DNA from 3 places in the Halomonas sp. 18071143 genome. Region 2 is predicted to be linked to each of the others. Evidence: predicted binding sites of a transcription regulator. Region 2 holds the regulator's gene; each other region holds the start of a gene.
The links. The regulator LexA, encoded in region 2, represses DNA repair genes until DNA is damaged. The targets are predictions, from matches to a motif close to TACTGTNTANNTANACAGTA.

Region 1 (2,264 bases), 1.0 Mb from region 2:
AGTGCTTCGAATGCCACGGCCGTTTTCAGGCGATTCTCCAGACCGCTGATATCCAGCGCCACGTCGCTGGGCCAGCCGATGGTCAGGCACACGCCATGCCCATCGTACTCAGCCTGTTCCACAGGCAGTTCCTGCTCTTCACACCAGGCTCGGGCCTGCGCTTCATGGGCGAAGCCTACACGTAACCGGTAGCTGTCGCGCTCGATCACCTCCCGGGTAGGCAGTGTTTCCAGCGCCGCGTTGACGGCCTGGGCGTAGGCTCTGGCCAACCCACCGGTGCCCAGCTTGGTACCGCCAAAGTAGCGAATGACCACGCAACCCACTTCCCCTAGCTGGCTACCTTGCAGCGCCTGAAACATGGGGCGACCCGCCGTGCCGCCGGGCTCGCCGTCATCCGAAAAGCCAATGCGGGTCTGCTCCCCCGGTGGGCCAGCGATAAAGGCGGTGCAGTGGTGGCTGGCATTGGGGTGGGCGATTTTGGCGGCCTGGAGCAGGGCATCGAAGGCGCTGGTGCTGGGGGCATGGCATAGCCAGGTCAGAAACTGACTTTTCTCTACTTCAATCTCGGTAGAGTGCCACGCCTCGGGGGCGATGTCAGGAATGTGGTAACGCAAACAGAGCTCCTCGCCAACATAAGGACGAATCAGTGATGCCGAGTCTGCCGGGTGTGGTGCGCCACGCCCATGACCATGCCCAGCACCTGGATATCACCATTATGCAGGAATAGCGCGGGCATTGCTGCATCTTCCGGGCACAAGTGAACCCCCAGGCGAGTAATGGATAAATGCTTCAAGGGAAACTGGTGGTCGTTGATGGTCAGGGTGGCCGTTTCCTGCTGGGTGTCGTGCTGATGGCGATGAATGATGAGCAGATCACCGTCGAAGAGCTGGCTGGCCTGCAAGCGGTCGCCGCGAATGCGTAGGGCATAGGTGTTGTGCCGGGTCACTTGACCGTCCTGGTTTACCTGGCGGTGGGGAGAGGCAAGGCGCTGACGCACGTTAGACGGTGGCAGCGGTTGAGAAGGTACGTGAGACGTTATCTGGGGGGCGAGGCAGATCGTCATTGTGTGTTCTCCCATGCAGCGCCTGTGCCAAGGCGGTCGAGTGAGCGAATGGATAGGCGTGGCTGAAGAGGTGTCTATCCATACAGTGGTTACAGTATAATCCTGTTTTTGCATACAGTGCTAGTACTGTTTGAAGCGTGGGTTTTGTGGCGAGGGCTTGAGCTGTGTCATGCTGCGACCCCAGGCCGCAGAGCGTGACTGGCGAGAAAGCGCCTTTCCGTGTAGAGTTCGACCCAAAATTAATGCGTCTGGAGAGTCTCTTGAGCCTGTGCCTGCAAGCCCGACAACTGGCCTGTGAACGCGATGATCGTTGGCTATTTGAAGGACTTGACCTCGACATCAAGGGCGGCGAGATCGTCCGTATCGAAGGCCCCAACGGCAGTGGTAAAACCACGTTGTTGAAGATCCTCTCCGGCCAACTGACCGACTACCGTGGCGAGCTATTCTGGAACGGTGCCCCCATGCACCAGACCCGTGAACATTTTCTCGCAAACCTACTCTATCTAGGGCACGCCCCCGGCGTTAAAGCGGGCCTCACGCCATTGGAAAATTTGGCGTGGTATCAAGCGCTCAATGGCGAAAAGGGCAGCGATCAACAGCGTGAGCAAGCGCTGTTCGAGGTTGGTCTGGCGGGCTTTGAAGATGTCCCGGCAGGACAGCTTTCCGCTGGTCAGCAGCGGCGTATTGCCCTGGCCAGGCTGACGCTGACGCCGCGCGCGCTATGGGTCCTGGATGAGCCTTTCACGGCGATTGACCGCCACGGTGTCATGGCGTTGGAAGCGCAGCTGGTCGCACATGCTCAGTCTGGCGGCTGTGTTCTGGTGACGACCCACCATGCACTGACCGAATCATCGGTGCTGAGACGTATTCAGCTGGGGTAAAAAGGAGTCAGCGTTGCAACGTTCACACGCTCTATCGAGTGCCCCTGAGGTGGTCCTGCATACCCCGCAGGGGGGGCTTGGAGTGGCCATTCATGCCACGCTCAAGCGCGACCTGACGCTGATGTTGCGGCGCAAGGGTGAGGTGCTCAACCCGCTGGTGTTTTTTGCACTGGTCATCACGCTGTTTCCCATTGGCATCTCGCCAGACCCTGTCTTGCTGGCCAGCATTGCGCCGGGACTGCTGTGGGTAGCGGCGTTGCTGGCGGCCCTGCTGTCACTGGATGGTCTGTTTCGCAGCGATTTCGAAGACGGCAGCCTGG
Region 2 (2,264 bases):
GCGCTGGCATCTGGAAGACCGCGTATTGATTCACGGTAACAAGACCGTCGTGTTCAGCTAACTCGCCCACCGGGGAGGGGCGCCATGTCCTTTGCACAAAGCGTGCTGGCCACCTGGGCACTGCTGGCTACCTGGCTGGTGTCGGCAGGTGCTCTGGGGTGGGTGCTGTGGCAGCGCCCCTGGCAGCCGCTGCTGGAAGATACCGGTTTGCAGCATCGCTGGATGGCCGCGACGCTGGCCGTGATGCTGATGTGGCAGCTGCGGGCCCAGGCGGTCGATTGGTTAACTCTGCATCTGGTGTTTACGGTGCTGATGACGCTGGTGTTCAAGGTGCCCCTGGCCTTGATCAGCAACCTGCTGCTCAACGTGGCGATGGTGCTGATCGGGCGCAATGCCTGGGAACTGTTGGGGGCCAACGTGCTGGTGACGGGGCTGGTGCCTGCCGTGATCACGGGGGTGGTATGGCGTATCGTGGATCGCCGCTTGCCGGACAACCTGATGGTGTTTCTGTTTGCCTGCGGTTTTTTCGGTGCTGCGCTGGCGACGCTAGGGGGTGGGCTGGCGGCCGTCGGGCTGATTCTGGTGGCGGGCATCGATCCTGAAGCGATTTACCTGGCTCAGGAGTATGCCCGCTTTCTACCCTTGTTGATGCCCTCGGAAGCTTTCATCACCGGCATGCTGCTGAGCATTCTGTTGGTCTACCACCCGCACTGGGTCGCCACGTTCAACGACCATCGTTACATCGATATGCAGTAGGCGGTGGCTTGGTCCAGTGCCCTGGCCCAGTATTTTAGCCCAGGGCCTGGCCGTTCCCGCCTCGGATGACGCCTACCCCGACGCCTTCGATATCCAGCTGTTGAGTTCTCAGGTCGATTTCGATGGGGGCGAAGTCTTCGTTCTCGGCGAGCAGCGTGACGTGATGCCCCTGGCGTTTAAAACGCTTGACCGTGACCTCGTCTTCCAGGCGCGCGACGACGATCTGACCGTCACGCACGCGGTCGGTACGATGCACGGCCAGCAAGTCGCCTTCCAGAATACCCACGTCTTTCATCGACAGGCCGCGTACCCGCAGCAGGTAGTCGGCCTTGGGGGTGAAGTACTCTGCCGGCAGCGGGCAGTAACGGTCGATATGCTCCGCTGCCAGAATGGGGCTGCCCGCAGCGACTTCACCAATCACCGGCAGCCCGTTGGGCGTGGAATCGTTGGCGGCGCTGGCAGGCTCGGCTGCCGGGGGGGTGGCGTCGAGCGGTTCCTGGTTGGGCAGGCGAATGCCCCGGGACGTATTGCGGATGATGCGGATGGCGCCTTTGCGCTCCAGGGCGCGCAGATGCTCTTCGGCGGCGTTGGGTGAGCGAAAGCCCAACGCCTTGGCGATTTCGGCGCGGGTAGGGGGGTAGCCAAGCTCGCCCATGGTCTTCACGATAAAATCATATACATGCTGCTGGCGTGCGGTGAGTGGGCGTGACATATCAGACTCCAAACAGTGAAAAGACAGTCGCTACATGTCCGTAAAATCAGTATGTGTTTAAGTATACAGTATGTTGCTCTGTCCAGTACATGATGAGTTGCAATACGTTCCAGGTAGCGCAACCTGCGGTACACAGGGGATTATCGTTTGAGCCATCAGGGAGAATGGCATACTATTCGCCAACGCAACCGTCATGTTTTAAACACCTGTTTTGGGAGGGCGCTATGGCCCAGTCGGATACGGTCACACGTATTTTGGATACGGCAGAAGTGCTCTTTGCAGAGCGGGGGTTTGCCGAGACGTCACTGCGCAATATCACCAGCAAGGCGCGGGTCAACCTTGCCGCCGTTAATTATCACTTCGGGTCGAAGAAAGCGCTGATACAGGCGGTGTTTGCCCGCTACCTGGACCCGTTCTCCGAGCGCTTCCACACCGCCCTGGATGAGCTGGAAGCGCGCTATGAAGGCCAGCCCATTCCACTGGAAGTGCTGCTGGAAACCATGGCCACCACGGTACTGACCGTGCCTGCCGAGCGCCACAGCCTGAAAGTGTTCATGCGGCTGCTGGGTCTGGCCTACAGCCAGGCGCAAGGGCACTTGCGGCGCTACATCCAGCAGCAGTATGGCGATGTTTTCACGCGCTTCACCGAGCTGGTGCGCCGGGCGACCCCCGAGCTGCCGGATGCAGAGCGCTTCTGGCGGCTACACTTCATGCTGGGCACGGTGATCTTTACGCTATCGGGGCTGGATGCGCTGCGTGATATTGCTGCCAAGGATTATCAGGAGCAGGTAACGGT
Region 3 (2,264 bases), 510 kb from region 2:
ACCACGGCACACCCTCCTTCTTATTTTTCACCGCTCTATTCTTCTCTTCACCGCTCTACTCTTCACCACTGGGACTACAGCAAATCACCTCGGCGACCTGGGCTACGGCCTGCGGCTCCAGATGAAGATGGTGCCCCCCCGCCAGCACATGGCGAGTGAGGCGGGGAACCGCCTGCCGAGCGGCCACCGCCCACTGGCGCTCACCGAGAATACCGCGCTCTCCTTCTATCAATAGCACGGGGGCTTGAATCTCTGCCAGTATGGCCAGCACCTGCTGCGGCGTCAGGCGGACCAGGGAAGGCTTCAGCAGGCGGCTGTCGGTGCGCATGGCGACCTTGCCATCCGCCGTGGCCTGGGTGTTACGCTCGACCAGCGGCCTGGCCGTGATAGCATCCAGCGGCGTCACGCCGCCTGCCACCCGGGCGGCAACGGCCTGTTCGATATCCGCATACCGGGGCGTGCGCGAAGCGACGCGGCGGTGGGCGGTGAGGCCCTTGCGCAGCTGGCTGGCCGTCTCCTCTGCGGGCGTATTCAGTGCCCCCAGGCCATCCAGCAGCACCAACCGTGCGACACGCTCGGGCAGCGCCGCTGCCAGCAGGCAGGAGACTGCCGCCCCCATCGAGTGCGCCAGCAACGTGGCCTGCTCGATCTCCAGCGCCTCCATGGCATCCAGCACATCGTGAAGGTAGTCCCACAGCGCATAGTCGCTGCCGAAGGGCGCATGGGCCGAGTGGCCGTGCCCGCGAAAATCGAGGGCAACGATACGAATGTTGAGTCGCTTTACCAGCAAGGGGGCCAGCCGCGAGAAGCTCGCCGCGTTATCCAGCCAGCCGTGCAGGGCGACCCACACTGGGGCATCGTGGCGCCCCCAGCTCAGGGCCGCCAGGCGCCCATTGGCCAACGACAGCGGCGTACTGCCGCTAAACTCGGAACCTTTCATCAGCCCTCTCTCTTCACAAAAAACCCTGCGCCGGATGACGCTTCGAGCACCAAACGTTACCATGCCTGGCACAGCCTATGCGCTGATTTCGAGCGGCCCATGGTGGGCCACCCTTTCCTATCTGCTGGAGACAACCCGATGAAACCTCGTCGCGACACCCGCGCCCGCAATCTCGTGTTCTGGATCACGGTCATCAGTGCGCTGGTGGTTGGCCTCTGGCTGGCCCGTTAGCCTCCTCGTACCCTTACCTTCGCCCCGGCACCTTGCATTTTTTTCCGCATGAATGAATACTGGCCATAAATGCTGTATATAAACACACTATTCATTCGTGAGGAGCCCGACGATGCCGTCTCAACCCACTGCCGTTGCGACCGCCTTGCCGTCAACACCCTTGCCTCTTCCGTTTGCCTCGCTGAGTGGTCGCGCGGGTTTTAGCGGCTTTCCTTCCCCCGCGCAGGATTACGAGCCACGCACGCTGGATCTCAACACGCGGCTGATCAAGCACCCGACACAGACGTTCTATCTGACCGCCCGCGGCGACAGCATGGAGGGGTGGGGCATCTTCGACGGCGACCTGCTGGTGGTAGACCGCAGCGTGCCGCCTCGGCTGGGCCACATCGTAGTCGCCCTGTTCGACCAGGAGCTGTTGATCAAGCGCTACGCGCTGTATCGCGGTACGCCGCATTTGTGCTCGTCTCATCCGCACTACCCTCCGCTGCCGCTGGAAGAGGCCGAGTGCCAGCTATGGGGGGTAGTGCGCGCCGTCATTCATGAGTATTTGCCATGATCGGTCTGGTGGATGCCAACAACTTTTACGTTTCCTGCGAGCGGGTATTCCAGCCCACGCTGGAAGGCAAGGCCGTGGGCGTCATGTCCAACAACGATGGCTGCGTGATTGCGCGCTCTGCCGAGCTGAAAGCCATGGGCATTGCCATGGGGACGCCAGCGTTCCAGCTGGAAGGGCTGCGGCGTCGGGGCCAGATCCATTTGTGCTCTTCCAACTACGAGCTGTACGGCGACATGTCGGCGCGGTTGGCACAGCTGCTGCGTGAAGCCTGCCCAGAGGTCGCCCCCTACTCCATTGATGAGATGTTCATTTACCTGGATGGCTTCGATGACGCCCAGTGCCAGGCCATGGGCGTGGCGCTACGCCGCCGTGTTCGCCGTTACCTGGGGTTGCCCGTCTGCGTTGGGCTGGCGGCCACGCATACGCTGGCCAAGCTGGCCAATCACGTGGCCAAGCAGCAGCCCCACTATCAAGGGGTATGTCTGCTGGCTGCCCACACTGCCACCACCCAGGCACTGCTCAAACAGCTTCCGGTGA

Region 1: a site for LexA is predicted at 1,164-1,183, ahead of KVY02_RS14230 (LexA family protein). Genes of this name have one in related genera too.
Region 3: a site for LexA is predicted at 1,242-1,261, ahead of KVY02_RS11780 (LexA family protein). Genes of this name have one in related genera too.

The regions. Positions count from the first base shown of each region.
Region 1 covers NZ_CP078120.1:3,026,574-3,028,837, reverse strand. Annotated here, with positions in the region: gene KVY02_RS14235 (IMPACT family protein) at 1-614, opposite strand, end outside; gene KVY02_RS14230 (LexA family protein) at 644-1,063, opposite strand; gene ccmA (cytochrome c biogenesis heme-transporting ATPase CcmA) at 1,324-1,944, shown strand; gene ccmB (heme exporter protein CcmB) at 1,958-2,264, shown strand, end outside.
Region 2 covers NZ_CP078120.1:2,013,064-2,015,327, reverse strand. Annotated here, with positions in the region: gene purU (formyltetrahydrofolate deformylase) at 1-61, shown strand, start outside; gene KVY02_RS09360 (energy-coupling factor ABC transporter permease) at 85-756, shown strand; gene lexA (transcriptional repressor LexA) at 791-1,468, opposite strand; gene KVY02_RS09350 (TetR/AcrR family transcriptional regulator) at 1,693-2,264, shown strand, end outside.
Region 3 covers NZ_CP078120.1:2,522,418-2,524,681, forward strand. Annotated here, with positions in the region: gene KVY02_RS11770 (patatin-like phospholipase family protein) at 1-5, opposite strand, end outside; gene KVY02_RS11775 (alpha/beta fold hydrolase) at 56-940, opposite strand; gene KVY02_RS11780 (LexA family protein) at 1,284-1,727, shown strand; gene KVY02_RS11785 (Y-family DNA polymerase) at 1,724-2,264, shown strand, end outside.